DNA from 3 places in the Paeniglutamicibacter sulfureus genome. Region 1 is predicted to be linked to each of the others. Evidence: riboswitches for the same ligand, from Rfam matches in the RefSeq annotation. Region 1 holds a riboswitch; each other region holds the start of a gene.
The links. Region 1 has a riboswitch for cyclic di-AMP ahead of ABD687_RS16910 (M23 family metallopeptidase). Riboswitches for the same ligand answer to the same signal wherever they lie in the genome.
Positions count from the first base shown of each region.

Region 1 (7,287 bases):
CCGGCGCGGCACGGCGCGGCATGGTGTAGAGGATTTCGGCCGATTCGTTGCGCAGATCCCCGTAGAAACGGGCGAGCCCGTTGGACTTGGGGTTGATATTGGCAATGCCCGCATAGTCATTGAGCATGGTGGCAGTGATCGTAGCGCTGTTGGACCTCAGGTCAGTGTCCAGCTGCGCGGTGAGCATCAGCCGCAGCGACTGGGCAGAGCCGACGGCCGTGACCACGATCCCCAGGATCATCAGGGAGCTCATGAGCGCCACGAGCTTGGTCCGCAACGACACCTGTCGCCAGAATCTGCGGGCACTTTCCACGTGTGGGAACCGGCCTTTCGTCTTAGCGGCGGTCGGCGGTGCGCATGAGGTACCCGACGCCGCGCTTGGTCTGGATCAGCGAGGGCCACTCGGCGCGGGAATCGATCTTGCGGCGCAGATAGGAAATGTAGGACTCCACGATGGAAGCGTCCCCGTTGAAGTCGTATTCCCATACGTGGTCAAGGATCTGTGCCTTGGACAGCACCCGGTTGGGATTCATCATCAGGTAGCGCAACAACTTGAATTCGGTGGGCGAAAGCTCGATGACCTCGCCGGAGCGGCGGACCTCGTGCGCGTCGTCATCCAGCTCGAGGTCATCCACCCGGATGATAGCGCTGTCTTCCTCGGCCGGCTGGGTACGCCGGAGCACGGCACGGATGCGGGCGACCACCTCGTCGAGGCTGAAGGGCTTGGTGACGTAGTCGTCCCCGCCGACGGTCAACCCGGTGACCTTGTCCTCGGTGTCGTCGCGTGCGGTGAGGAAAAGGACCGGGAAGTGCTTGCCCGCGGCGCGCAGCCTGCGGGTGATGGTGAATCCGTCCATGTCCGGGAGCATCACGTCGAGCACCGCCAGATCGGGGGTGTCGGCCTCCACGGCTGCCAGGGCCTCGCGGCCGTTCGCCGCGGCAACCACCTCGAAGCCCGCGAAACGCAGGGAGGTGGAGAGCAATTCGCGGATGTTCGGTTCGTCGTCGACGACCAGGAGCTTCGCTTCGGGGGTTTTGGCATTCATGGGTACCAGTCTGCAACCGCTATCTGTAAGAACGCTGTGTGTTTGGTGTGCGGGCAAGGGTGCCGCGCCCCATGGTCACCCCCAAGATGCCCGGAGCCGGCAGGGCACTTGGGCGGGTAGCAGGCGACCTGGTCTAGTGGGAGCGGCGGCGCTCGCGGAAGTTCAGCACCAGAATCACGATGAGCAGGATGAACGCCAACGGCAATCCATAGAGCGCCACGGCCAGCAGCGCCGGGGCAGGGGAAAGCTGCATCGCGTATTGGATGAGGATCACGGCCAGCGCGGCGAGTGAGGCGATGGCAACGCCACCGGCAAGAAAGGTCAGGATGCGTAGGGATGTGGGGGTGGCGGCGGAGGTGTTCACCCCTTAAAACTACCGTGCACCGGCGAAACGGCCATCATGGAGGCCCTGGCCCGTGGGTGGGAAGGGGGCACGCCGCTGATGTCGTACCCTAGAAGATATAGACTTCCCCGGACGCATGAGCCCGCCCGCAAGCCCCCATAGAGGGACGGGCTGCGTGGTTTCGCGCCGGGACATCGCCAGAAATGGGAACGCGGAACCTGAATGGCCCGCCGTCGTTGCCCCATTGAGACGCAAGAACGAGGTAGTTAGACGTGCCAACCGGCAAAGTGAAGTGGTACGAGCCCTCCAAGGGGTTCGGGTTCCTGGTGACCGACGAAGGCCAGGAAGTGTACTTGAATGCCTCGGCGCTGCCCGTGGGCACGACCGAGCTGCGACCGGGTACCCGCATGGAATTCGGTGTCGCCGAAGGCCGCAAGGGTGCCCAGGCCCTGAGCGTTCGCATCATTGACGACGCACCCTCGGTGGCCCGCGCCAAGCGCAAGCCTGCCGAGGACACCGCGGTGCTGATCGAAGACCTCATCAAAGTGCTCGACTCGGTCTCCAACGGACTGCGCAGGGGCCGTTACCCCGAAAAAGCCCAAGGCGCCAAGGTTGCAGCAGTGCTGCGCGCCGTAGCCGACGATTTGGATGCCTGAACCCATGTCCCGCAAAGTAATGCTCGATACGACACTGGCCAAGGCCGTGGACCAGGCGCGCAAGGCGCTGCTGGAAATCACCGACGAGGCAACGATCGGTGAATACCAGGAAGCCGTGAACGACGGCGAACGCCTGGTGACCCACCGATTTGACGTGTTGCTCCCCGGCTACGAGGGCTGGAGTTGGTTTGCCACGCTGACCCGCATCCCGCGTGCCCAGGCCAAGGACCTCACGGTGTGCGAGGTCGGGATCCTTCCCGGCGAGGACGCACTGCTGGCCCCGGCCTGGGTGCCGTGGGCCGAGCGAGTTCGACCGGAGGAAATGGACGCCGAGCGCCAGGCCGCCGAGGACGCCGCCGCAGTTGCGGACGGCATCGCCGAAGCTTCGGCTCCGGAGGGCTCGGACAATTCCGCCCCCTCAGGCACGGAGGAAGAATCCGCGGAAACCGAGACCGAATCCGCGGCCGCGACGGACGAAGTCGCCTCCGATGAAGACGTCTGGGACGAAGATGCCAAATAGCTGAATAGGCAACCAGGGGACTTGTCCCCTGAAATGAACAAGGGAGCGGGTAGCGATCGTCGGATCGCTACCCGCGCCCTTGCCGTCGGGCGGCAGGCATCGGCTCAAATAGATCGGGCGGCGCCCACCCGCGGGATCAACCGTGGGTGGGCGCCGCCCGATTCGTAGGCTGAAGAAGCTAGCTGTTCTTCAGCACGTATTCGATGCACTTGAGCAGGGACGAAACGTCCTCGGGCTCAATGGCGACGAAGGTCGCCACGCGCAGCTGGTTGCGGCCGAGCTTGCGGTACGGCTCGACATCGACCACGCCGTTGGCGCGCAGGGTCTTGGCCACCGCAGCGGCATCGATCGAATCGTCGAAGTCGATCGTGGCAATGACGTTGGAGCGTTCCCCGGGGGCGGTGACGTACGGGGTCGCCACTTCGGAAGCCTCGGCCCAGTCGTAGATGCGGGAGGCCGAGTCCGCGGTGCGGGCTGCGGCGAACGCCAGGCCGCCGTTGGCGTTGAGCCACTGCACCTGGGCGTTGAGAGTGACCAAGGTGGACAGGGCCGGGGTGTTGTACGTCTGGTTCAGGCGCGAGTTGTCGATCGCCGTCTTCAGGCTCAGGAAGTCCGGGATCCAGCGGCCGGAGGCGGCAATTTCCTCGGCGCGGGCGATGGCCGCGGGGGAGAAGAGCGCAATCCACAAGCCGCCATCGGAGGCGAAGTTCTTCTGCGGGGCGAAGTAGTACACATCTGCCTGCGAGACGTCGACGTCCAGTCCGCCGGCTGCGGAGGTCGCGTCGATGAGGACAAGCGATCCCTCGTCGGCGCCTTCAACGCGGTGAACCGGTGCAGCGACGCCCGTGGAGGTCTCGTTTTGGGGCCAAGCGTATACATCCACGCCTGCCTCGGCCACGGGAACAGGCCGGGTGCCTGGTTCGGAGACGATGATGGAGGACGGCTCAAGGAAGGGCGCCTTGTTGGTTGCGGCGGCGAACTTCGAGCCGAACTCGCCAAAGGAGAGGTGCTGGGCCTTGTGGCGGACCAGGCCGAATGCGGCAATGTCCCAGAACGCGGTGGATCCGCCCACGCCCAGGACCACTTCGTAGTCGGCCGGGGCGTTGAAGAACGTCTTGAGGCCTTCCTGGATGTCGCGGACCAGGTTCTTCACCGGGGCCTGGCGGTGAGAGGTCCCCAGGAGTTGCGTGCCGGCATCGATGAGAGCCTGGATCTGTTCGGGGCGGACCTTGGAAGGTCCTGCGCCGAATCGTCCGTCCACGGGCAAAAGGTCTTGGGGGATGGTCACGCCGGTGCTCATGTTGCTCCTCATAAGGGGGGTTATCCGCTGTGGGCACTTCCGATGCGGCAATCCGATGCGCATTGAGGGTGCCCAGTGGTTCAATAATCGCGCACTGGGCGGCCCATTGTGTAATAGCGAGTCGCCAATGTGAACGCGGGTAGAGTGGATCGCGTAGTGATCTCTTGTAACAATCAACCCCTGCGGGAGCTGCAAACGTGTCAGATTTGATCGATACCACCGAAATGTACCTGCGCACCATCCTGGAACTCCAGGAAGAGGGCATCATTGCCCTGCGCGCGCGCATTGCCGAGCGACTGGGGCACTCCGGGCCCACGGTTTCACAGACGGTGGCCCGCATGGAGCGCGACGGACTGGTCGTGGTGACCACCGACCGCCACCTCGAACTGACCTCACATGGCGCAGAAGTTGCAACGGGCGTGATGCGCAAGCACCGTCTGGCCGAACGCCTGCTCGCCGACGTCATTGGCTTGGAGTGGGAGTACGTCCATGAAGAGGCCTGCCGTTGGGAGCACGTGATGAGCGAGCGCGTGGAGCAGCGCCTGTTCAAGTTGCTCGGTTCGCCCGAGTCCTCTCCCTATGGAAATCCGATCCCCGGGCTCGAGACACTGGGAGGGCCGGAACTGGGTGAAATCTCGATACGTGTCCAAAGTCTCGATTCGGCCCTGGTCGACGGGAATACGGGCCCGGTCCGCGTCGAGCGACTGGCCGAAACCATCCAGGTGGAACCCGAGCTGCTGGTGCAGCTCGATGAGGGCGGCATCCGCCCAGGCGCCCTAGTCACCCTCGAACGGGCCGGCGATTACGTCGTTGTTCGGGTGCAGGGGATCGAGGGCGCGCTGGAGCTTCCGACGGAAGTCAGCGCCCACGTGTTTGTCCGCCGCATGGATTGATAACGGAATTGTAACTTTGACATTAATCCCGGTAGTGTTTCACGTTGGGTTGCACCTAGGCAATCTAGTCCCGATCCGGTTCGCATAACCCTACCGGCGGATCGCGGAGCAAGAATTCCCGGTAGGGGCGGAGGACCCATTCAGCCGTTCCTGGTCTTGGACCATGGATCTTGGGGTGAAGCTGAGTCCACTATGTAGGCTCTGCCGAGTTGATCTCATGACTCGAATCCGACAGCTAACTTCGCAGGCGATACATGAGAGGTTGACATTTGACTCAGCAGCACACTCCCGGGCGCCGCCGTGCTTCCGGACCCGTTGATGCTTCGCCTGCTGAAGGTTCACTAGAGCAGATCGTGGACACCGCCCTGAGTGGTGAAAACACTTCCCGACGTTCCGGTCGACGCGCCCTGAGCGCGGTCCCTGATTCCGTCGAGACCCCTGACAACACGCAGTACACCGGCCGCCGCTTCGTAGCGGGCCTGCGCTATGGCGTATCCCCGGACGCGGACGCAATTGCCGCCACCGAAATTCCCGTCGCCCTGGCTGCGCCGGCAGCACCCGTTGCCGCCCCGGCCGAGGTCGACGAACTGGACAATGTCCTGAAGTTCGCCCCCCGGGCCCAGCGCCCCCGCCTTGGCTTCACGCACAAGCTGGCGGCAGTCGCCGCCGTTTCCGGTCTGGCGTTCGCCGCAGCCTCTCCCGCAAAGGAAGCCGAAACGGCAGCCGCGGGATCCGACCGCGTCGCCCAGTCCGTCGTGGTCGACGTCATGGCTCCGGCCGACGACGAGGTCAAGATCGAGCGAGCGTCGCTGACCAGCGAGTTCACCGAGGAAGACAAGCTGGCAACGGTCTTGACCGCAGCCGGCGGAGACGTCACCAAGCTGGCCGCCGAAGGAGTCTTGGCCCAGCCGGTGGACAGCATCCGGTTGACCTCGCGCTTCGGCCACCGCAAGAATCCGACCGGTCCGGGGTACATGAACCACAACGGCTTGGACTACGCAGTTCCCATGGGCACGCCGATCAAGGCAAGCGCCGCCGGCACCGTCGTGCAGGCCGCCTGGGCCGGCCACTCGGGCTTCCGTGTGGAGATCGACCACGGCAACGGACTGCACACCAGCTACAACCACAATTCGTCGCTGAAGGTTTCGGTGGGCCAGAAGGTCAAGCGCGGCGAAGTCGTCTCCTTGAGCGGCAGCACGGGCAACTCAACCGGCCCCCACCTGCACCTGGAAGTCATCGTCAACGGCAAGTGGGTAAACCCCGAGGCCTGGTTATAACGGCAATTGTCACCGTTCCGTGATCAGAACGTGACTTTTGGATTCGCTTCATATATTCTAAATACGTGACCAGGGATCATCCCTGTTCACCGCCGCGGGAAGTGCCGAGCACTGCCAGCCCACGGTGTCCGTTCAATTACTCGTTTGGCAGTGGCGGGGGACCCACATTCGGTTTCCACACAGGAAGCCTTGGGGTTAAGTGGTTCGGCCTGGCGGCCGGATTGCCGAGTGACTCCCACTCGAACCCGACAGCTCACCTCGCAGGCATCAGGAGAGGCATTACTACGTGACTACACGTCAAGCATTGGGCCGCCACCGCGCGACCCCGGTTCGGACCAACCCACTCGAATCCATCTCGAAGGCAGTTGCCTCGAACGCTGGTTCGGTTGGACGCCAGGCAGCAGTGATTGCAGCCGCATCAGGCCTCGTGCTCACTTTGGGCGTTCCGGCCCAGGGTGATGTTTCCCGCGAAGCAAGCGCAGTTCCCGTTGAAGGCCTCTCAGCAGAGCGTGTAGCCGTCAAGGCCGTTTCGGTCGCGGCTTCCAAGGCCAAGGACCTGAACATCGAACGCGCAGCGTTCACCTCCAAGCCGGCGCCCGCGCCGGTTGTCGTCGCCGTTTCCAACGAGGTTTCCGAGCGCTCCAACGACACCGCCCCGGTGACCCGTTCCAGCAGCAACTCGGACGCCATGGCGCCGGTGACCCGCTCGAACCGCGACTCCACCCCTAAGGCCTCCGAGGCCCCCAAGGTGAAGAGCGACTCGATGAACACCGCCAACCTGTCCGGCATCGCGGCAACCGCGGCCAAGTACGTCGGCGTTCCGTATGTATGGGGCGGCAACACCCCCTCGGGCTGGGACTGCTCGGGCTTCGTCAAGTACGTCTACGCAAAGCACGGCATCAACATCGCCCGCGGCACCTCGGCTATCCGCGCTTCGGGCCAGTTCGTGCGCACCAGCTCCCCGAAGCCGGGTGACCTCGTCTTCCAGAACGGTGGCGGACACGTCGGCATCTACCTCGGCGGCGGCAAGATGATCGGTGCCCAGAACCCGACTGTCGACACCATGCTTCACGACGTTTCCCGCAACCCGCTCTACGGTTACTACACCCTCAAGGGCTAAGCGCCAAGCGTTCCAAGGCCTCCGGTCGATCCATGTGGATCGACCGGAGGCCTTGCTGGTTAATGCGGATTTTTGCATGGAAGCCTACCCGGGCTTGGTAAGCCGGACATTGGCGTGGGTATGCCGATTTCA
Region 1 covers NZ_BAAAWO010000001.1:3,719,115-3,726,401, forward strand. The annotation lists gene ABD687_RS16875 (sensor histidine kinase) at 1-283, opposite strand, end outside; gene ABD687_RS16880 (response regulator transcription factor) at 336-1,046, opposite strand; gene ABD687_RS16885 (hypothetical protein) at 1,180-1,410, opposite strand; gene ABD687_RS16890 (cold-shock protein) at 1,662-2,045, shown strand; gene ABD687_RS16895 (DUF3027 domain-containing protein) at 2,050-2,565, shown strand; gene serC (phosphoserine transaminase) at 2,744-3,865, opposite strand; gene ABD687_RS16905 (iron-dependent transcriptional repressor DtxR) at 4,063-4,758, shown strand; cyclic di-AMP (ydaO/yuaA leader) riboswitch at 4,851-5,024, shown strand; gene ABD687_RS16910 (M23 family metallopeptidase) at 5,112-6,035, shown strand; cyclic di-AMP (ydaO/yuaA leader) riboswitch at 6,163-6,316, shown strand; gene ABD687_RS16915 (C40 family peptidase) at 6,322-7,155, shown strand.

Region 2 (7,287 bases), 1.2 Mb from region 1:
TCCAACGCTGCGAACATCCCTGGAGCTTGAGATCATGACCGATCCCATCTCGTCCCAAGCACAGCGCTTGGGCCGACGTACATTCTTGCGCGCCGCCATGCTTGGAGCGGCCGTGCTGCCGCTGGCCGCATGCGTCGGCGACGAAGACCCCCTGGCCAAGCAGGCCCGCGAAGGAAACAACAAGAACTACATTGCCGGCGACGGGTCAGTCCAGGAATACGGTCCCGCCTCGCGCACGGCACCGGTCGAGATCAATGCGGTGGCCTATGACGGAACCAAGATCGACTCGAGTACCTGGGCCGGGCAGGCAACGGTCCTGAACTTTTGGTACGCCGCATGCGCACCGTGCCGCATCGAGGCGCCGCACATGGTTGAACTCAGCAAGGAGTTCGAAGGACAGGTCGGATTCGTCGGCGTCAACGTGCGTGACGAAAAGGAAGCGGCCGAGGCCTTCGAGCGCACCTTCGGCATCCCCTACCCCTCCATCCAGGACACCCAGGGCGCCATCCAGCTGGCCATGACCAAGTACGTCCCGCTCAAGGCCGTGCCCACCACCTTGGTGCTGGACAAGCAGGGACGGGTCTCCGCGCGGATCCTGGGCGTCGCCGAAAAGCCGACGCTCAAGGCACTAATCAACACGGCACTCACCGAGTCGTTGTGATCAGCCCCGTACTGGCCGGAGCCCTCATGCTGCCGGCCCAAGGAAACCCGTTTGCCGAAATCGTCCAGGACGGATCGCTGCTACTTGCAGTGCCCGTGGCCATCCTGGCAGGCCTCGTGTCCTTCCTGTCCCCCTGCGTGCTGCCCCTGGTGCCCGGCTACCTCGGATACGTCACCGGTCTCTCCGGCGCCGACCTCGCCGAGCAAAAACGCGGCCGCATGGCCGCCGGCATCGGGCTGTTCATCCTCGGCTTCACCGCGGTCTTCATGCTGGCCGGAGTCGTCTTCTCACAAATCGCCGGCTGGATGATCTACAAGGGATCGTGGGTCACCCAAGTGCTGGGCCTGGTCGTGATTTTTATGGGCATCGTGTTCATGGGCGGATTCTCCTTCATGCAACGCGAAGCCAAGATCCACCGCAAACCCCCCGCCGGGCTGTGGGGTGCACCGGTATTGGGTGTCACTTTCGGACTCGGATGGGCACCCTGCATCGGGCCGACGCTTGCCGCCGTGCTGATCATGAGCAGTGGCCCCGACGCCAACGTTGCCAAGGGAGCCCTGCTGACCTTCTTCTACTGCATGGGATTGGGACTGCCGTTCCTCTTCATCGCCCTGGCGATCCGCCGCGGCATGGGTGCCATGCAATTCTTCCGCCGGCACCAGCTGGCGATCATGCGCTTCGGCGGCGGCATGTTGATCCTTCTGGGAATCCTGATGGCCACCGGCCTGTGGGGCTTTTGGGTCACGCAATTGCAGGATTGGTTCACCAATGAGGTCAGGTTGCCCATCTAATGGCGAAAAAAGACATGAAAAAAGATGTAGTTGTCCCGGCCCTTGGATTCGTTGGCATGCTGCGCTGGACCTGGACCCAGCTCACCAGCATGCGCACCGCGCTCTTCCTGCTGCTGCTCCTGGCCGTGGCCGCGGTGCCCGGTTCACTCTTTCCCCAGCGCTCGGTCAACCCGGAGCAGGTGACCACCTACCTGACCAACAAGCCGACCACCGGCGAATGGCTCGACCGCTTCCAGCTCTTCGACGTCTACTCCTCCGTCTGGTTCTCGGCCATCTACCTGTTGCTGTTCATCTCCCTGATCGGCTGCATCCTGCCCCGCGTGAAGAAGCACGCGCAGGCGCTTCGCACCCCGCCACCACGCACCCCCTCACGGCTGAACCGCCTGCCGCAAAACGGCACGATCCAGATCCAGCCGGCCTCCGAGTCTGGTCTCAGCGACGGGGAAATTGTCGAGCGGGCCGCGAAGCTCCTGAAAAAGCGCGGCTACCGCTCCGAAGCCCGTACCGAGGGCCCGACCCCGTCGGTGGGTGCGGAACGCGGGTACACCCGAGAAATAGGCAACCTGCTGTTCCACATTTCCTTGGTGGGGCTCCTGGCCTCGGTGGGAATCGGAGGGGCCTTCGGCTACAACGGGCAGCGGCTCCTGGTGGAGGGGGACACCTTCGTGAACTCCCTGGTGTCCTACGACGCGTTCACTCCCGGGACCTGGTTCCAGGAAGACTCCTTGGACCCGTATTCGGTCAAGCTCGAGAAATTCAACGTCACCTTCGACCGCGAATCCACCACGCATTTCGGCCAGCCGATCGACTTCACCGCCGAGGTGGAGACCCGCCGTAACCCGAATGCCGAACCCGAAAAGGAAACGATTCGGGTCAACCACCCCCTGCGCATCGATGGCGCGGACATGTACCTGGTCGGCAACGGGTACACCCCGGTGGTCACCGTGCGAGACGGTGACGGAAACATTGCCTTCAGCGGCTCGGTGGTTTCGGTGCCCCAGGACGGCATGTACACCTCCCTCATGGTCATCAAGGCTCCCGACGCCAAGCCCGACCAGCTGGGCTTCCAGGGTTTTCTGCTGCCCACCGCCATGACCGACGAGACAGGGTTCTCCATTTCCGGGGACCCCAACGCCATCAACCCGCAGCTCCAGCTGAATTCCTACTATGGGGACCTGGGGCTGGACGACGGCAATCCGCAAAACGTCTACGTGCTGGAAACCGACCAGCTTACGGAGCTGAACAACAGAGACCTTGAGGCCGGAGGCATCGTGCTGGGCGCCGGGCAGACCTACGAATTGCCCGACGGCAAGGGAAGCATTTCCTTTGACGGGCTCAAGCGCTTCATCGGCGTGGACATCGCCTACGACCCGAGCAAGCGCCCCGTGGCGGTCTTTGCGGCCCTTTCACTGCTGGGCCTGGGCATCTCGCTCTTTACCCCGCGCCGCCGGGCCTGGGTGAGAATCAAGACCTCCGTTGACGGCTCGGGCCGTGAAGAGCGGGTCATCGAATACGGATTGCTGGCCCGTGGCGAAGACCACGGGCTTGAGTCCGAAGCCAAGGAGCTGCGCAAGCTTCTTGAACAGCAGTGGCCCGCCGTTCAGCGGGCCGGAGTCTAGGAGAACCTATGGAAAACGACATGCCCACGATCAACGTGGCCCTGGGGCAGTACAGCGACCTGTTCATGTTGCTCGCCGCGATGGTCTACGCATCCGCCTTCGTGGCATTTGCGTGGGACCTTGCGAAGTCGAGCAAGCTCATCCAGGAAATCGACACACAGGCGGTTGTTTCTGAAAAGAAGGTCCTGGTTGCTGCCGGAGCCATCGCGCCGCCCCCTTCGGGGACCCCGGACAACGCCTTGGTCAACGATTCCATGACCTACACCGCTGCCTCGGCCAAGCGGATGGCGGCCAAGGTCGCGGTCTCGCTGAGCTGGCTGGGCGTGCTGCTGCAGGGCTTTGCCGTGGTCTCCCGCGCTATCGCGACCGGGCGCGTGCCGTGGGGCAACATGTATGAGTTCCTGTCCACCGGTTCCTTCCTGGTGGCCCTGGTGTTCATGCTGGTGCTGGTGAAGAAGGACCTGCGCTTCATGGGCACCTTCGTCATCGGCCTGGTCACCGTCATGCTGTGCGGCGCCACCATGGGCTTCCCGACCCCCGTTGCCCACCTTGTCCCTGCCCTGCAGAGCTACTGGCTGATCATCCACGTCTCGATCGCGGTCTTGGCTTCCGCACTGTTCACCATCACCTTTGCGATGAACGTGCTCCAGCTGCTCCAGCACACGCGCATGGATGCCCTGGCCGCCGGAAGGAAGGACAAGATGCCGTTCATGCGCCTGGTCCCCGGCGCGGCTCCCTTGGAAAACTTCGCCTACCGCATCAACGCGGTCGCCTTCGTGATGTGGACCTTCACCTTGATAGCCGGTGCCATTTGGGCCGAGGCCGCCTGGGGCCGCTACTGGGGCTGGGACACCAAGGAAGTCTGGACCTTCGTGATCTGGGTCGTCTACGCCGGCTACCTGCACGCCCGGGCAACCGGCGGCTGGACCGGCGCACGCTCGGCCTGGCTGAGCATCATCGGTTACCTCTGCCTGGTCTTCAATTTCACCGTCGTGAACCTCTACTTCAACGGACTGCACTCCTACGCCGGAGTCTAAACCGCCTTCCGCGGGAACCAACGCGGGTATGACAGTCCGCCGAAGCGTGCATACACTCAGGATCCAGATGACGTTCTTGGATTTCGTCTAGTGGTGGGTGTCGCGGCGGGATGCATTCGGCTAAGAGTCCCACCGCGACCCCCCGCACCCAAGAGGTTAACCCGGTCCTTGTGAAACAGGGCGCCCGCTTGGGGCCGCAGCGAATTACGCATTATTAGAAGTGCTTTTTGACCGCTGTCGCAGGAGATTATCCAGAATATTTCTGATGTGAACTTGGCTACCATCGTTCCAGTTCAGCGTAACTGGGCCCTGTCAAGCATAGCGCAGGTCAAGGACCCGCTATGAGGGAGAACCCATGTCAAAAGAACCAAGGCCTCCGTCGATCCTTGCGGATCGACGGAGGCCTTGGAACGCTTGCGCTTAGCCCTTGAGGGTGTAGTACCCGTAGAGGGGGTTGCGAGTCACATTGTGGAGAAGCGTGTCCGTAGTCGGGTTCTGTGCGCCGATCATCTTGCCGCCGCCGAGGTAGATGCCGACGTGGCCGCCGCCGTTCTGGAAGACCAGGTCGCCGGGCTTCGGAGAGCTGGTGCGGACGAACTGGCCGGAGGCGCGGATGGCGGAGGTGCCGCGGGCGATGTTGATGCCGTGTTTTGCGTAGACGTACTTGACGAAGCCGGAGCAGTCCCAGCCCGACGGGGTATTGCCGCCCCATACGTAGGGAACGCCCTCATACTTGGCGGCGGTTGCAGCAATGCCGGAGAGGTTCGCGGTGTTCATCGAATCGCTCTTGGGCTTCGGGGTCGAGGCTTCCGGCGCACTGTCGCGGTTCGAGCGGGTGACCGGCGCGTAGGCATCAGAGTCGTTGTTGGAGCGAGCCATCGGAGCGGTGTCGTTGGACCGCGTCTTCGTCGCGGTGCTGCTGGGGGCAACTTCCTTGGCCACGGCAACCACGACGGGAGCAGGGGCAGGCTTCGAGGTGAACGCCGCGCGCTCGATGGTCAGGTCCTTGGACGCCGAGACCGAAACGGCCTTGACGGCTACACGCTCCGGGCTAAGCCCTTCAACGGGAACGGCGCTTGCTTCGCGGGAAACATCGCCCTGGGCCGGAACACCCAAAGTGAGGACCAGGCCGGAGGCGGCGGCAACGACTGCTGCCTGGCGGCCAACGGATCCGGCGTTCGAGGCGACTGCCTTCGAGATGGATTCGAGCGGGTTGATCCGAACCGGGGTCGCGCGGTGGCGGCCCAATGCTTGACGTGTAGTCACGTGGTAATGCCTCTCCTGATGCCTGCGAGGTGAGCTGTCGGGTTCGAGTGGGAGTCACTCGGCAATCCGGCCGCCAGGCCGAACCACTTAACCCCAAGGCTTCCTGGTGTGGAAACCGAAAGTGGGTCCCCCGCCACTGCCAAACGAGTAAGTGAACGGACACCGTGGGCTGGCAGTGCTCGGCACTTCCCGCGGCGGTGAACAGGGTTGATCCCCGATCACTTACTTAGAATATATGAAGCTAATCCACAAGTCACGTTTTGGTCACGGAACAGTGACAATTGCCGTTATAACCAAGCCTCGGGGTTTACCCACTTGCCGTTGACGATGACCTCGAGGTGGACGTGGCAGCCGGTCGAGTTGCCCGTGGTGCCGACAAGCGCGACAACTTCTCCGCGCTTGACCTTCTGGCCCACCGACACCTTGAGTGCCGAATTGTGGTTGTAGCTTGTCTCCAGCCCGTTGCCATGGTCGATCTGCACGCGATTGCCGGAGTGGCCGGCAAACTCGGACTGCACGACAGTGCCGGCGGCACTGGCCTTCACAGGGGTCCCGCACGCGGCGCCGTAGTCCAGCCCGTTGTGGTTCATGAAACCCGGGCCGGTCGGATTCTTCCGGAACCCGAAACGCGAAGTCAATCGCACGGTGTCCAACGGTTGGGCCAGGACCCCGCCGCTTTCGACTTTGGTGACATCGCCGCCGGAAGCGGTCACGACCGTTGCCAGCTTGTCTTCCTCGGTGAACTCGCTGGTCAGCGAGGCCCGCTCGATCTTGACCTCGTCATTGGCCGGGGCCTTGACATCTGCGACAGCAGTCTGGGCGACGCGCTGGGTCTCCGAGGCAATTTCCTCGACATCCTGCCCCGGGGTGACGGCGGCGAATGCCAGACCGGAAACGGCTGCGACTGCTGCGATCATGTGCGCATACCCAAGTCGGGGGCGTTGCGTCCGGGGCTCGAACTTCAGGACGTTGTCCAGTTCGTCGACTTCGGCCGGAGCTGCAACCGAAGTCGTGGGAGCAACCAGGGGAGTAGGGATTTCGGTGGCGGCAATGCTTGCCGCGTCCGGGGATGCGCCGTAGCGCAGGCCCGCCGCAAAGCGGCGGCCAAGGTACTGCATGCTATCGGGGGCCTCGACGGAATCCGGGACCGCGCTCAGGGCGCGTCGACCGGAACGTCGGGCAGTGCTTTCACCGCTCAGTGCGGTGTCCGCGATCTGCTCTAGTGAACCTTCAGCAGGCGAAGCATCAACGGGGCCGGAAGCACGGCGGCGCCCGGGAGTGTGCTGCTGAGTCAAATGTCTACCTCTCATGTATCGCCTGCGAAGTTAGCTGTCGGATTCGAGTCATGAGATCAACTCGGCTGAGCCTACATAGTGGACTCAGCTTCACCCCAAGATCCGTGGTCCAAGACCAGGAACGGTTGAATGGGTCCTCCGCCCCTACCGGGAATTCTTGCTCCGCGATCCGCCGGTAGGGTTATGCGAACCGGATCGGGACGGATTTGCGTAAGTGAAACCCAACGTGTAACTCTACCGGGGTATATAAAAAAGTTACAATTCCGTTATCAATCCATGCGGCGGACAAACGCGTGGTCCCGGGCTTCGGGCGAAAGTGAGGTCATGGGTTTCATTCGCGAATACGGCCGTCGAACTCGCCTACGTCTGGTTCCGTTCTTCCCCCTTTCCGGGTGTTCATGTGTCAGAACACGTCCAATCCCGCCTTGGTACTACATGTGTGGCAGCAACGGATCGCCGAAGTGATAGGTGAAGAGTAGGGAAAGGGCGACATAGCGGTTGTGAGGTTCATCCGTTTCATGGGCAGCCCCTGGAAGAAGTCCTCATCTACGCAGACGACCACGCATGCTGCTGTTGACCGTCGCGTAATTTGACGATGAAGCCGCCACCGAGTTTGAC
Region 2 covers NZ_BAAAWO010000001.1:2,555,564-2,562,850, reverse strand. The annotation lists gene ABD687_RS11700 (TlpA family protein disulfide reductase) at 35-661, shown strand; gene ABD687_RS11695 (cytochrome c biogenesis CcdA family protein) at 688-1,452, shown strand; gene resB (cytochrome c biogenesis protein ResB) at 1,467-3,071, shown strand; gene ccsB (c-type cytochrome biogenesis protein CcsB) at 3,080-4,108, shown strand; gene ABD687_RS11680 (C40 family peptidase) at 4,529-5,374, opposite strand; cyclic di-AMP (ydaO/yuaA leader) riboswitch at 5,380-5,545, opposite strand; gene ABD687_RS11675 (M23 family metallopeptidase) at 5,662-6,492, opposite strand; cyclic di-AMP (ydaO/yuaA leader) riboswitch at 6,673-6,846, opposite strand.
Region 2: it holds a riboswitch for cyclic di-AMP, as region 1 does, so the genes downstream of both, ABD687_RS11680 (C40 family peptidase) here and ABD687_RS16910 (M23 family metallopeptidase) in region 1, are expected to answer to the same signal.

Region 3 (7,287 bases), 730 kb from region 1:
CAGCGTGGTGGCGCCGATGAGGTGAAGCTCGCCGCGGGCCAGCCGTGGCTTGAGGATGTTGCCGGCATCCATGGAGCCCTCGCCGCCTGAGCCGGCGCCGACCACGGTGTGCAGCTCGTCGATGAAGACGATCACCTCCCCGTCCTGCGCGGCGATCTCGTCCATGGTCTGGGTCAGGCGCTCCTCGAAGTCGCCGCGGTAGCGGGTGCCGGCGACCATGGCCGGCAAGTCGAGCGCGATGATGCGCTTGCCTGCCAGCTGATCCGGCACCTCGCCGGCGACGATGGCGCGGGCGAGGCCCTCGACAACGGCGGTTTTCCCGACGCCGGCCTCGCCGATCAGCACCGGGTTGTTCTTCGTGCGCCGGGCCAGGATCTCGATGGTCTGCTCGATCTCCTGCGTGCGGCCGATCACCGGGTCCAGCCCGTCCTCGGCGGCCCGGGCGGTCAGGTCCATGCCGAATTTCTCCAACAATGGCGTCTCACCCTTGGCGGGCTGGTTGGCCTCGGCGGATTTCCGCTGGGTCGGAGCGGAACCGGAGCGTTGTTGATCGGCACCCTCGGCGGCGGCCTGCAGGGTCTGTGGAGTGACTCCGGCGGCGCCGAGCACCTGCCCGGCCGGGGATTCGGTGTTGAGCACGAATGCCAGGAACAGGTGTTCGGGATCGATGTAGGTTGAGCCGAAGGCGCGGGCGACCTGGTAGGCGTCGAGCAGGGCGCGCTGGGCCGATGGGGTCAGCGCGGGAGCGGATTCGGAGTGTCGCGGCCCGGTTTCGGGCAAGCGCTGTTCGGCGTCGCGGGCAATCGCCCCGGCGTCGGCCCCGGAGCGGCGCAGGGCCTCGTCGACGGGCTCGATCTCGAGCATCACGCGCAGCAAGTGCAGCGCGTCGATGTCGGGGTGGCCGTGTTCAACGGCGAATTGCGCGGCACGGGTCAGTACCTCGTGCGTGTGGCGGCTGAGCAGTCGGGTGATGTCGACGGGGCGCCCGAAGCGGCTGGTGCGCTGGCCTTGCAGGTAGCGCGCCAGGAAATCCTCGAAAGAGCCGTTGCCGGCGCCGGATGGGCCAAAGAATGCTGGCATGTTTCCTCCTATTGGATACTTGAGTGCCCTTGGCTCAAGTTAACGCGGATGCCAACAGGATATTCCCGGGCGTGATTCCGGCGGGGCAATGTTCGCCGACGGCGAGATGCCGGGGGCGACGGCCTGGAGATGCTTTCAGCACGGCAGCACGGAATATGCCTGCTTCAGGGTGTCACCCGCCCGCTTGCCCTTCAGGCAAGCGGCTCGTGGGGGACGGTGGTCCTTCTTGCCCGAGGCGTGGAGGTGCCAGTGTTCCCTTTTCCGCACGCCGAGACGCAGGCAGGTGATAGTCCTGTCCATCAACAAGGACTTCGCAGCGGCCACAATGTTCCCGTTAAGGAAGAAGGTCCAACCCAGGATGGATTTGCGGGTCTTCACCTACTGAACCTGCCGCATTATCCGCAACTGGTTGAAGGCGTGGTGAGCCGCAATGGAGGGAATCAGCCCGACGACCGGCTTGGACTGCACCATCCGCACCGCCGCAGAGCCCGGGCCCACCGTCTACTTGATCACATTTAAGCTACCGTCCCGGGGGAGCTCCTGACTATTGCCATCCAGATGGAATCCGGGCTGCTGGCGCAGCCCTACTATGACGCCATCCGACCGGGCTCCTAGTCACCATGGAAAGTGCCGGAAGTCCGCACTTGTGCGGGTGTACGGGATCGAGGGAGCGAGAGCCATCGACCGGTGTCGGCGCCCACGTATTTGTCCGCCGCATGGATTGATAACGGAATTGTAACTTTTGTATTTACCCTCGTAGGGTTTTACATCGGGTCGCATCTAGGCAACCCAGTCCCGATCCGGTTCGCCCAACCCTACCGGCGGATCGCGGAGTAAAAATTCCCGGTAGGGGCGGAGGACCCAATCAACCGATCCTGGTCTTGCACCATGGATCTCGGGGTGAAGTTGAGTCCACCTTGGTGGGCTCGGCCGAGTTAATCTCATGACTCGAATCCGACAGCTAACTTCGCAGGCGATACATGAGAGGTAATCATTTGACCCAGCACCATAATTCCGCGCGCCGCCGCGCGTCCGGCCCCGTTGATGCCAAGCCCGCCAACGCTTCCATGGAGCAAATCGCGAGCGGCGAAAACACTTCCCGGCGGTCGGGCCGCCGCGCACTCGGCGCGGTCCCGGATTCCGCGCAATCCCCGAATGACACGGAGTATGCCGGCCGCCGATTCGTGGCAAGCCTCCGCTATGGAGCGGCCCCGGACGCTTCATCCATGGCCGCCGCCGAAGTCCCTTCCGCATCTGGTGCACAGTCGGTGCCCCTGCCGATGCCTGCGGAAGCCGGCAAACTGGACAGCGTTCGGAAGTTCGCCCCCCGGGACCGGCGCCCCCGCCTCGGGTTGGCGCACAAGCTCGCAGCAGTCGCCGCCGTGTCCGCCCTGGCATTCGCTGCCGCCCCCGCGCAGGAGGCCGAGGAGGTTGCCCCAGAGCCCCAGCGCGTCGCCCAGACCGCCGTCGCGGATGTCAAAGCCCCGGCCAGTGACAAGCTCACGGTCGATCGCGCCTCGGTGACCAGCAAGTTCATCAAGGTGGAAAAGAAGGAAAAGAAGCCGGCCCCTGTCACGACCGTTGCCGCCGCAAAGGTCGCCAAGGACGCCAAGCCGGCGCCCGCCGCCACCGCTGACACCGGAAAAGTCACCAAGCTCGCCCAGCCGGTGGACAGCATCCGGTTGACGTCGCGCTTTGGTTTCCGCAAGAACCCGACCGGTCCGGGGTACATGAACCACAACGGCCTGGACTACGCAGTTCCCATGGGTACACCGATCAAGGCAAGCGCCGCCGGCACCGTCGTGCAGGCCGAATGGGCCGGCCACTCCGGCAACCGCGTCAAAATCGACCACGGCAACGGGCTGGAAACCAGCTACAACCACAACTCGGCCCTCAAGGTGTCCGTGGGACAAAAGGTCGGGCGCGGCGAGGTCGTCGCCCTGGCTGGCAGCACGGGCAACTCAACAGGCCCCCACCTGCACCTCGAGGTCATCGTCAACGGCAAGTGGGTCAATCCCGAGGGCTGGCTGTAACGGCCAGGACTCGCCGATTTTTGGCGGACTTCATTTCGTATACCTCGAGAAGGCGTCCTGCAAAGCTGAATCGATGCAGATCACCACGGCAATGACCGCAAGAACGCCCACGATTCTCCCTACGCGGCCGCTTCCGAGCATCCGCCAATGTGTTGCTCGTCACGGCCGTGTGGGGAATCGAGATGCCCATTGCGTGGTTGGCATTGATTGACGCATCAAGCAGCACCCCCCGAAAAAACAGGAGACTTCCTCTTATGGCAACCACCGTCCTGACCCTCGTCGGTTCCCTCCGCAACGGTTCCACCAACCAGCAGCTGGCCGAGGCCACCGTCGCGAACGCCCCTGAGGGCGTTGAGGTAAACCTTTACGCCGGCATCGAGGACATTCCGTTCTACAACGAGGACATCGACGTCGAGGGACAGGTTCCGGCTGCTGCCGTCGCGCTGCGCGAAGCCGCCGGTGCGGCCGACGCCCTGCTGCTGGTTTCCCCCGAGTACAACGGCACCATGCCTGCAGTGCTGAAGAACGCCATCGACTGGCTTTCCCGCCCGATGGGCGCCGGCGCCGTCTTCGGCAAGCCCGCCGCCGTCATCGGCACCGCCTACGGCCAGTTCGGTGGCGTGTGGGCCCAGGACGAGGCCCGCAAGGCCGTCGGCATCGCCGGCGCCACCGTGCTGGAAGACGTCAAGCTCTCCATCCCGGGTTCGCTGGTCCGCTTCGCCGAGACCCACCCGAAGGACGACGCAGAGGTTGTTGGCCAGGTTTCGGCAGTGCTCGAGGGCATCCGCGCCGCCGCCGAAAGCAACTAGTCCAGAAATGGCATTGACCCTTCGGGGTCGATGAGTGCACCTGTGGCCGGTACCTGTTTCGGGTGCCGGCCACAAGCGTCTGTTGCGGCGGCACATGGCTAGTATTGGCACATGAACGACGTGATGACGCTGCGCTTCCTGGCCGCACCGACCGATGTTTCCGAAGACGGGCTCACGGTCCAGGCCGGGCGCGTGCTCGAGTGGATCGACAAGGCCGGCTACGCCTGCGCCGTCGGCTACTCCGGCGGCTACTGCGTCACCGCCTACGTCGGGAACGTCCACTTCACCCGGCCCATCGAAAACGGCGACCTGATCGAGGTCACCGCCCAGATCGTGCACACCGGGCGCAGCAGCATGCAGGTGGTGGTCACCGTCGACGCCGCCGACGTGCGCGAACGCGTCTTCAAGCCCGCCATGGACTGCATCCTGGTCTTCGTGGCAATGGACGAGCAACGCCGCGCCAAGGCGGTCCCGCCCTGGAAGCCGGCCGATGCCGCAGCGGCCCAACTGGCACATGGGGCGGCCGACCGCGTGGCCGCGCGCGCCGAGATCCGCCAGGCCATGCTGGCGCAGGAGTACACGGAGGCCGGCACCGCGCCTCGCGAGAAGTTCAGGTTCCTGGCCTCCCCAACGGACGTGAACTGGGGAGGGAACGCACACGGCGGGATCGTGATGCGATGGATCGACGAGGTCGCCCGGGCCTGCGCCATGGGGTGGTGCGGGGATGATGCGGTGGCCGTCTATTCCGGGGGCATCCACTTCACCAATCCCATCCACATCGGCGACGTCGTCGAGCTCGAGGCGCGGCTGATCCACACCGGACCGCATTCCATGCACATCGCCGTGCACGTGCGCGCCCGGGACCCCCGCGAAACTCAGTGGCGCGACACCACCCAGTGCATGACTATCTTCGTCGCCCGTGACGAGTCCGGCCGCGCTTCCGCGGTGCGGCAGCTGGTGCCCGTCAGCGAGGAGGACCGGCGGCTGGATGCGCACGCCGTGGACCTGGTCCGGCGGCGGGCGGAACTGAGCCCCCTGCGATTCGCCACGGAGCGGGTGTACTGAGCCGGCGGCAAATACCGTACGGGGCAGGTGCGGCCGGGCATCGGACGGTGCCCGCGGTTGCCGGCAGGGCGGTGCCCTGGAGATCCCCGCCCCGTTTACGATTCCGGCGAATGCGTGTGGTCCCCGCGCGCCCGAAGCGAGGCAACCTCCACGGTGTCCAACCTCGGATGCATATGGTCCCCATCCCGGACCACCCCGGTGACCCAGCTGATTTCCAGTCCGTCGCCGGTGGCCTCAATGATGGCCAGGCAATTGTCGAACCACGGCCCCTTGATGCCGCTCCAGGCAAACGGGGGGTTGGGCACGTGCGCCTGGCTCGCCATCCAGGCCCCGAAGGGGACCGCGGGACCCAGCGCCAAGGCTGCGGCAAAGTACCGCAGGAACCGGGGCAGCGGGTTGCGGATCGGGGAACACACGGCCTGCAGGATTCTGCTGCCGCCCTGTCGTTCGACTTCGGAAACGTAGGAAAAGTGCACATCCCCGGAGAGGAACGTGACTGTCTGCGGGACCGGTCCGCGCTTGCCGTCGGCGACCTCCGTGGCAAACCGGGCGACCTCCTGGAAGCTGCTTTGGAAGGCCGCCCAATGTTCAAGGTCGAAGGTCCTGCGCAACCGCTCACCTAGCCAGCCCCGGAGGCTTCTGCGGCTCCCGCTGGAGATGGCCTCATCCCAGGATTCCACGTGGTGCAGGCCCATGGGCAGCAGGAAGGGCAACGAGGTGCCGATCAGCAGGTGGCGGAAGCCGCCGCGCATCCGCCCATCAAGCCAAGCAAGTTCAGTCGGGTCGAGCAGGGCACGCCGCCCGGGGTCCAAGGTGCGTGCTGCCCGGGAGTCAACCACGATCAGGCGCACCGCATCCCAGTCCCGGCAGTAGCTCCAACTGTGGCTTTCGGGTTCCGCGTCGACGCGCTCGGCGAATTCGTCCAGCTCGGCGGTCAGGTCCAGCTCGCCGGTTCCCGTGTGGGCAGCGATGCGCCGCCACAGCGGATCGGCAGCCCGCTGATCGGGGGAGAGGTTTCCGAGGTGCTGATAGATCCAGTACGAACCGATCCCGGAAACCATGCGTTCGTGCCACCAGCCGGTCTTCTGCATCTCACGTTTCCACTCCAGGGATGAGTTCCAGTCGTCGCGGATATCGTGGTCGTCGAACATCATGGCGCTGGGCAGCGTGGAGAGAAGCCAGCGGTTGGCCGGGTCCGACCAGGCCAGGCTATAGAGGTGGGCGTATTCCTCATAGTCCTTCAGCTCTTCCCCGGGGGCTTCCTTGATGTTGCGGCGTCTGCGGATGAACTCCTGCATTTCCAGGCTCGTGGAGTCCGCGTAGACCTGGTCGCCAAGGAACAATGCCAGGTCGGGCCAGCGGCCGTGCTCGAGCCCGGCCATGGAGAGGGCGTAGGCGCGCATTGCGTCGACCCCGTGCGTACGATTGCCCGCTTCGTCATGCGGGACACTGGTGCGACAGGATCCAAAGGCCAGCCGGGGTTCCTTGGCCGGATCCAGGGTGGCGATCATGGAGTCGGGGAACCCGTCCTCGATGGGCCAGACACGTTTTCCGTTCAGGTGCACGGTGTAGGGACGGACGGTTCCCGCCTTTAGCCCGGATACCTCGACCAGCGCGTAGTGGTGGCCGTGGGCACCGAACGTCGCTGCCTGCCAGGAGTCCGCGCCGCAGCGGACCTCGACGGTGCAGGCCATGGCGGTTTCGACCCAGATGCTGGCGGAGGTGTTGTCCACGTGGCGGAGCATGGGGCCGAGCAAAAGGCCCTGGGCGGTCTCCGGGCCGAGGCCGGCCGGTGTGGTTCCAGTGCTCATCGGAATTCTCCCTGGTGGTGCCGGTCAACCCAGAATGGCACACCGGAAACCTCCGGCATAGACCGGAATTCCACCAAAACCCGGACCCCGCCCTCTCGTCCTGGCCCGATGTGCCGCTGCGCGGTGCGGGCAGTGCATAGGATGGGCTGATGAGTCACTCCCGCTACCTGCAGACCCGCCGGCGCTTCATCCCCGCTGCTGCACCGCACGAGGTCTTCGAGCTGCTCACGAATCCCGAAATGCACCCTGTCATCGACGGCTCCGGAACGGTGCGGGCCTCCAGCAGCCGGTCACAGCGACTGACCCTGGGCAGCGAATTCGGCATGCAGATGCGTCTGGGCGTTCCCTATCGCATCAGCAACACAGTGGTCGAATTCGAGCAGGACCGGACGATCGCGTGGAGGCATTTCAGCGGACACCGCTGGCGCTACGAACTCGAACCCCAAGGGTCCGGGACACTGGTCAGCGAAACCTGGGACGCCAGCCGGC
Region 3 covers NZ_BAAAWO010000001.1:2,984,848-2,992,134, reverse strand. The annotation lists gene ABD687_RS13690 (ATP-dependent Clp protease ATP-binding subunit) at 1-1,080, opposite strand, end outside; gene ABD687_RS13685 (hypothetical protein) at 1,216-1,458, opposite strand; cyclic di-AMP (ydaO/yuaA leader) riboswitch at 1,898-2,072, shown strand; gene ABD687_RS13680 (M23 family metallopeptidase) at 2,076-3,113, shown strand; gene ABD687_RS13675 (NAD(P)H-dependent oxidoreductase) at 3,368-3,922, shown strand; gene ABD687_RS13670 (acyl-CoA thioesterase) at 4,034-4,987, shown strand; gene ABD687_RS13665 (alkaline phosphatase D family protein) at 5,083-6,798, opposite strand; gene ABD687_RS13660 (SRPBCC family protein) at 6,948-7,287, shown strand, end outside.
Region 3: it holds a riboswitch for cyclic di-AMP, as region 1 does, so the genes downstream of both, ABD687_RS13680 (M23 family metallopeptidase) here and ABD687_RS16910 (M23 family metallopeptidase) in region 1, are expected to answer to the same signal.